DNA from 3 places in the Agrobacterium sp. 22-3639C2 genome. Region 2 is predicted to be linked to each of the others. Evidence: riboswitches for the same ligand, from Rfam matches in the RefSeq annotation. Region 2 holds a riboswitch; each other region holds the start of a gene.

The links. A riboswitch is a leader RNA that binds a small molecule or an ion and turns the genes downstream of it on or off. The one in region 2 is predicted to bind thiamine pyrophosphate.
Region 1: another riboswitch for thiamine pyrophosphate. It lies ahead of thiC (phosphomethylpyrimidine synthase ThiC); the one in region 2 lies ahead of thiB (thiamine ABC transporter substrate binding subunit).
Region 3: another riboswitch for thiamine pyrophosphate. It lies ahead of ACQZ6D_RS10040 (ABC transporter permease); the one in region 2 lies ahead of thiB (thiamine ABC transporter substrate binding subunit).

What each region holds. Positions count from the first base shown of each region.
Region 1 is NZ_JBNWDB010000006.1:356,053-358,315, reverse strand. Features, by position in the region: gene thiC (phosphomethylpyrimidine synthase ThiC) at 1-1,238, opposite strand, end outside; TPP riboswitch at 1,333-1,444, opposite strand; gene ACQZ6D_RS24910 (acyl carrier protein) at 1,625-1,876, shown strand; gene ACQZ6D_RS24905 (acyl-CoA dehydrogenase family protein) at 1,876-2,263, shown strand, end outside.
Region 2 is NZ_JBNWDB010000006.1:196,792-199,054, reverse strand. Features, by position in the region: gene thiP (thiamine/thiamine pyrophosphate ABC transporter permease ThiP) at 1-91, opposite strand, end outside; gene thiB (thiamine ABC transporter substrate binding subunit) at 111-1,124, opposite strand; TPP riboswitch at 1,163-1,273, opposite strand; gene ACQZ6D_RS24200 (VOC family protein) at 1,319-1,711, opposite strand; gene ACQZ6D_RS24195 (ABC-F family ATP-binding cassette domain-containing protein) at 1,803-2,263, opposite strand, start outside.
Region 3 is NZ_JBNWDB010000002.1:507,107-509,369, reverse strand. Features, by position in the region: gene ACQZ6D_RS10045 (ABC transporter substrate-binding protein) at 1-222, opposite strand, end outside; gene ACQZ6D_RS10040 (ABC transporter permease) at 219-1,004, opposite strand; TPP riboswitch at 1,133-1,235, opposite strand; gene ACQZ6D_RS10035 (TadE/TadG family type IV pilus assembly protein) at 1,417-2,263, shown strand, end outside.

The DNA of each region.
Region 1 (2,263 bases), 160 kb from region 2:
CCGGGGCCCTCGATCATGACCTGGCAATCCTTCGCCCATGCGATCTGTGTCAACTCACCGAGCGTCTCCAGCTCGGCAAATTGCGCGGCGTCGTTGGCGTCGGCAATCGAACCGGGCCGCAACCCGTCACCCAGCGAGAAGGAAACATCATAGGCACGGCAGATGTCGCAGATCTCGTCGAAATGCTCGTAGAGGAAGCTTTCCTTGTGATGATGCAGACACCACTTGGCCATAATCGACCCGCCGCGTGAGACGATACCGGTGACACGGTTGACGGTAAGCGGAATGTAATGCAGCCGAACACCGGCATGGATGGTGAAATAATCCACGCCTTGCTCCGCCTGTTCGATCAACGTGTCGCGGAACACTTCCCAGTTCAGGTCCTCTGCAATGCCGTTGACCTTCTCCAGCGCCTGATAAAGCGGCACTGTGCCGATCGGTACCGGCGAATTGCGGATGATCCATTCGCGGATATTGTGGATGTTGCGCCCGGTCGAAAGGTCCATGACGGTATCGGCACCCCAGCGGATCGCCCAGACCATCTTCTCCACCTCTTCGGCCATGGAGGAGGTGACGGCGGAATTTCCGATATTGGCGTTGATCTTGACCAGAAAATTACGGCCGATGATCATCGGCTCAAGCTCGGGGTGATTGATGTTGGCCGGGATGATGGCGCGACCCGATGCGACTTCCTGACGGACGAACTCTGGCGTCACATAATCGGGTATCTGCGCACCGAAACTCTCGCCATCACGAGCCAGCTTCTCCTTCGCCGCTTCGCGCCCCAGATTTTCGCGGATGGCGATGAACTCCATTTCCGGCGTGATGATGCCTGCCCGCGCATAGGCAAGCTGCGTTACGGCTTTTCCTTCCGTGGCCCTCAGCGGCTGGTGGCGCACGGCGAATTCCGGCGTCAGGCGCTCGCCAGTGGCAAAGCCGTTATCCTCCGGTTTGACGTGCCGACCGTCGTAAGCCGCGACATCGCCGCGCGCTACAACCCAGTCGCGACGCAGGCGCGGCAGACCCTTTTCGATCAGAACGTTATGCAATGGATCGGTATAGGGGCCTGAGGAATCATAGACCGTGACCGGCGGTTCTCCCGCCGTCGGGTGGACGGCGATTTCGCGCATCGGCACGCGAATTTGCGGATGCAAAATTCCGGTTTTGTGGATTTTCGTGGAGGCGGGATGCGGCCCGGTTGTGACGACAAGCGGGATATTCTTGGCAACGATATTCATCATGAGGCTCCAAAGTTTGACAGTGGAGACCCAGTTCGAGCCGGAATGATGGAAAATACCGACGCGTCGGCAGCGCAAGTTACACGCAATCCGACCTTCGGTCTTTGCACCGTCCCTACGCCAGTATGAACTGGATCAGGTTCAACGGGTCACTGCGCATAAAAGCAGAATCTCAGCCCCTTGACGGGACACCCCTGGTGAATGGACACAAGAGAAAACACCGCCCGACATTTGTCAAGGGTGCTGCTGATGGCTGGCAAAGGTGGACGAACAACAAAAGCGCCGTTAGCGGTAATTAACCTAACGGTTTAGGCGAATATTATCGTTTTCAAATTAACGATAAGCACAAACCATCCTGATGTTAAATTCATGGGAGATAAGTCGGAATGAATGCGACTATTCGTGAAATACTGGCAAAATTCGGCCAGCTTCCTACCCCCGTCGATACGATTGAAAACGAAGCAGATCTTTATGCAGCAGGTCTTTCTTCCTTTGCCTCGGTGCAATTGATGCTGGGTATCGAGGAAGCTTTCGATATCGAATTCCCCGACAACCTCTTGAACCGCAAGTCCTTTGCCAGCATCAAGGCCATTGAAGACACCGTTAAGCTCATTCTGGATGGTAAAGAGGCAGCCTGATGAATGTGACCGTTGCGCCGCAGGATGAAACGCTGTCCGCGCGCGCAAGCCGCGTCGCAGCAATTGCCGCCAAACACGCGGACGAGGTGGACGTCACCGGTCGCTTCCCGGAGGAAGCCGTCAAGGCGCTGAGACAAGAGCGCCTTCTCGCCATTCAGGTCCCGTCCTCTCTTGGTGGCGAAGGCGCATCCATACAGCAAATCGCCGATATCTGCGCCCGGCTTGGCCAGGCCTGTTCGGCAACCGCGATGATTTTCGCCATGCACCACATCAAGGCATCGAGCCTTGTGGAACACGGCGAGACAAGCCCATGGCATGCGGGCTTCATGAGCCGCATCGCAAGCGAACAGCTTCTGCTCGCATCGGCCACGACCGAAGGCGGAATCG
Region 2 (2,263 bases):
CTGAGACAGCAAGCGCCATGAACAGGAAAACGGCGGCAAACGCCGCCGTTCCGCCAATGATCGACCATCTGTAGTCGCGACGCAGCATCATGCGCGGGCGTGCCTCTTGCTCAGTTCATGCTCATGGCCGCAAGCCATTCATCGATCCAGGCCTTGCGGTTCTTCGCCACCTCTTCCGGGTCCATCAGGAAGGTCTTCTGCGGTACGACGAGTTTGGAAAATGCCTCGGGCAGGGGCGTGGACGTTGCCGCGACCGGCATCATCCAGTTGTTTTCCGGAATGGCATCCTGAAATCCTGATGTGAGCGTGAAAGCGAGGAACTGCTTCGCCAGTTCCTTGTGCGGCGCGTTTTTGAGAAGGCCGGAAACCTCGATCTGAATGTAGTGCCCCTCGGAAAAACCCGCGGCCTGATAGCGATCCGTCTTTTCCGAGACCATGTGATAGGCAGGCGACGTGGTGTAGGAGAGCACCATCGGCACCTCACCCTTGGTGAAAAGGCCATAGGATTCCGACCAGCCCGGCGTGACGGTGAGAATGCGCTTCCGGAGCTTCGCCCAGGCTTCCGGTGCCTTGTCGCCGTAAACGGACTTCACCCAGAGCAGCAGGCCAAGCCCCGGCGTGGAGGTGCGCGGGTCCTGAATGGCGATTTTCTGTGAAGGATCGCCGTCCACCAGATCCTTCAGGCTCGTCGGCGGATTTTTTATCGTCTGCGTGTCATAGACAACGGCGAAATGACCGTAGTCGTAAGGGACGAAAACGTCGTCCTTGTAACCGCCCGGCACCTTGGCCGCCGATGCATCGATACCGCTGATATCGAAGAGGCCGGTCTGTTTCGCTTCCGCGACCAGATTGGTGTCGAGACCAACAACGACATCCGCCTTCGACGCCGCCCCTTCAAGCTTCAGGCGGTTGAGCAGCGCCACGCCATCCGCCACACCGACGAAATTGACCGTGCAATTGCACACTTTCTCGAAGGCCTCTTTCACCTTGGGGCCGGGACCCCATTCGGAAACGAAGCTTTCATAGGTGTAGACAGTCAGTTCCTGTCTGTCCTGAGCAGTGGCAAGACCGGGCAGAAACAACGAAACGGCAACGAGGGAATTCAGGAAAAGACGACGGCGCACGGGTATCTCCTCAAAAAACGAAAAGGGAAATAGCCGCTTGCCTTAAGCCGTCTAATCCCTCCGCCGGTATGAACCGGATCAGGTTCTTCGGGTTGGCAAGCCTCTCAGCCTTTTGCACGCAAGCACAAAAGACACCCCGTTAGATCAAGATGATGATGTAGTCCCGCTGTCTCTGATTGGCAAGATGGCTGCCGTCAGGCCTGCTGCACCATGTGCACCAGTTCCCAGACATGGCCGTCGGGATCCTGAAAACTACCGGCATACATGAAACCGTGATCCTGAACCGGTTTCCAGGTGTTGCCACCGGAGGCAAGCGCCGTTTCGATCATCCGGTCGATTTCCTCACGGCTTCCCGCTGTGAGACAGGTCAGGACCTCGGTGCTGCGTGTGGCGTCGGCGATATCGCCATTGATGAAATCGCGAAAACGCTCCTCCTGAAGAAGCATCACGAAGATGTTCTCCTCAACGATCATGCAGAGCGTGCGGTCATCCGAATATTCCGGATTGAAGGTGAAACCGAGAGCCGTGAAGAAGCTTCTCGATGTCTCGATATTCTTGACCGGCAGATTGACGAAGATCATGCGCATTTTCTGAACTCCTCCGAACCCGCACAGGAAACGGCAATTCCGCCTCCCTGTCAAAGGTGGATGAGACCTCAGTCAAGAAATCGCGACCAAGTCACCCTTCAATTTCCTCGCGCAGCATCTCCAGCTCCAGCCATTCCTCTTCCATGGCTTCGAGCTTTTCGCGCAGCTTTGTCATTTCCTGCGCCAGCGTATTGAAGGTAGCCGGGTCCTTGGTGAACAGATTGGGGTCGGCCATGCGCTGCTCACGCTTGGCGATTTCGCCCTGCGCCTTCTCCATCTCCTTTGGAAGGTTTTCGAGCGCAAATTTTTGCTTGAAAGAAAGCTTGCCCTTGGCCTTTGAAGGGTCCTGCGACGCGGAGGCGGAAGGGGTGGTCTTTGCCTTTTCCTGCTTCTCCGCCTTGCGCTTTTCTTCTGCGGCACCCTTGCGTTGCGCCATCATGTCCGAATAGCCGCCGGCATATTCGATCCAGCGTCCATCCGGCTGGTCCGGATTGGCGGGCGCGATTGTGGAGGTGACGGTACGGTCGAGGAAATCGCGGTCGTGGCTGACGA
Region 3 (2,263 bases), on a different contig from region 2:
CGAGACCAGACGCGGTACGGCGGATGGGTCTGCGGGCGGAACCAGCTCAACGTCCAGCCCGGCATCTGCGAACAGGCCGCGTTCCTTGGCGATCACCATCGGAGCGTGGTCCGGGTTCACGAACCATTCCAGCAACACGGTAAGCTTGTCGGCCGCCTGCGATTGCACGGGCGCAAACACGCTTGCTGCCGCGACGACGAGGGAAAGAAGAGTTCGTTTCATGGTGCCGAAAGTCTCCGCAAATATTTGAAAGGAATGACGTGGTCTGTTTCTTTGGCCCAGGGGGCGAGGTTGGCCGTTGCCCGGTCGACGACAAGCCGCAGCAGCACCGCCATGACGGCGAGAATAGTCATGGCGGCGAACATTGTGTCGGTCTGCATGCGGGCATTGGACTGGATCATGACAAAACCGAGCCCGGCGGAGGCGCCCACCCATTCGCCAATGACCGCGCCGAGCGGGGCGAGCGGAGCTGCGACCCTCAGCCCGGAAATGAGTGCGGGAAGCGCCAGCGGCACACGCAGCCGGGTGAGGATTTGCCAGTGGCTCGCCTCCGTCAGCGAGGCGGCATCGAGGATTGTCCGATCCGTGCGGTTGAGGCCGTCGGTGAAGGCTGAAGCGACGGGAAAAAAGATGATGATCGCCGTCATGACAACTTTCGAGGCCATGCCGAAACCGAACCAGAGTACGAGAATAGGGGCCAGCACGAAGACCGGAAATGCCTGCAACACGAGAACCATGGGCCAGACGAGGCGGCCAAAACGCGGGACGGCGGCAATCGTAAAGGCAACGAGAATGCCGGCGGCAATGCCAGCCGCAAGCCCGACAGCCATTTCACCTGATGTCACCATGGCCTGTCCGAACAGGAAGGCTGGCTGGCGCAGGAGTGCTGCGGCAACATCGGCGGGCGAGGGCAGGATGTAGCGGGGCGGTGCAAACAGCCAGATGCCCAGCTGCCAGACAATCAGAATAAGAACGACGCCCTTCAGCGCATGGGAGGCACGCATCGGCCGGGACTCAGACGCAGCCGTACCGTATACGAAGGGAAGGATGTTTCATCATCATCGTTCGGTCTCCAGCTGTGGCGATCACGGAGATCCGGGCAAAGCGGAGAAGAGAAAGGGCAGTAACGCAAACGCGCTACAGTTTCCGTTCCTACGCCGGCATGACCCGGATCAGGTTCAAGGGTCCGGCTCATCGCCATCTCAGCACCGTCAGGTGCTCCCCTCGGAAGAGACTGTTTTGCTAGGAGGGTTTTGAAGTAATGTCAACTTTGAAAGTTAACGAGAATATTGGCGAATTTGCCGCGAACATATTAGTTATTGATTATATTAAGTTTATCAAAAATTAGTTATTTATTGAAACCGCTTTTCAATTCCGCTGTATTAGCTTCAGCTCCCAGATTGGTTGGGGGCGAACTTGAAAAACTTCTGGCGAGAGAAATCTGGAAATTTTGGCATTCTGACCGCGCTGCTCATGGTGCCTCTGTGCGGGGCTGCCGGTATGGCGCTCGATATTACGCGCGGCATGTCGGTCAAAGCCGATCTGCAGCAGGCAGCGGATTCCGCGGCTCTGGCGGCAGTCGCCGATATGTCCGCAAGTGTTCAGGCGGCAAAGAAGATGTCGGGGGACGGTGTCATTCCCGTCGGCAATGAAGAAGCCCGGGCATTCTTCGATGGCAATCAGCGCGGCGACGCGGACTACACCATTACCTCGGTCGATGTTTCGGTGATCAAGCACGGCAATGTGGTCGAGTCGTCCGTCAGCTTCAAGGCGTCGGTCAGCACGACCCTCTCAGGGCTTCTGGGGAAGGATTTCGTTTCGGTTGCCGGCACGGCCACGGCCAAATACGAAACGGAAACCTTCAGCGATTTCTATCTTCTGCTTGATAATACGCCCTCCATGGGAGTGGGCGCGACACCCACGGATGTTGCCACCCTGGTTGCGAATACTGGCGATAAATGCGCTTTTGCCTGCCACATCGTGAAGGACGGCGTGGCAGACCCGAACAGCTATTACTTCAAGGCCAAGAAACTCGGGGTTACGACGCGTATCGACGTGGTTGCCAAGGCAACCGCCAGCCTGATGGACACGGCAAAGTCCACGCGCAAAAGCAGCAATCAATATCGCATGGCCGTCTATACCTTCGGGGAACGGGCGGAAGATACCAAGCTGCTTGAGGTCGTTTCGCTGACATCGGATCTGGACGCAGCAAAGAAAAAAGCTGGTGAAATCAACCTGATGTCAATCCCCTATCAGGGATACA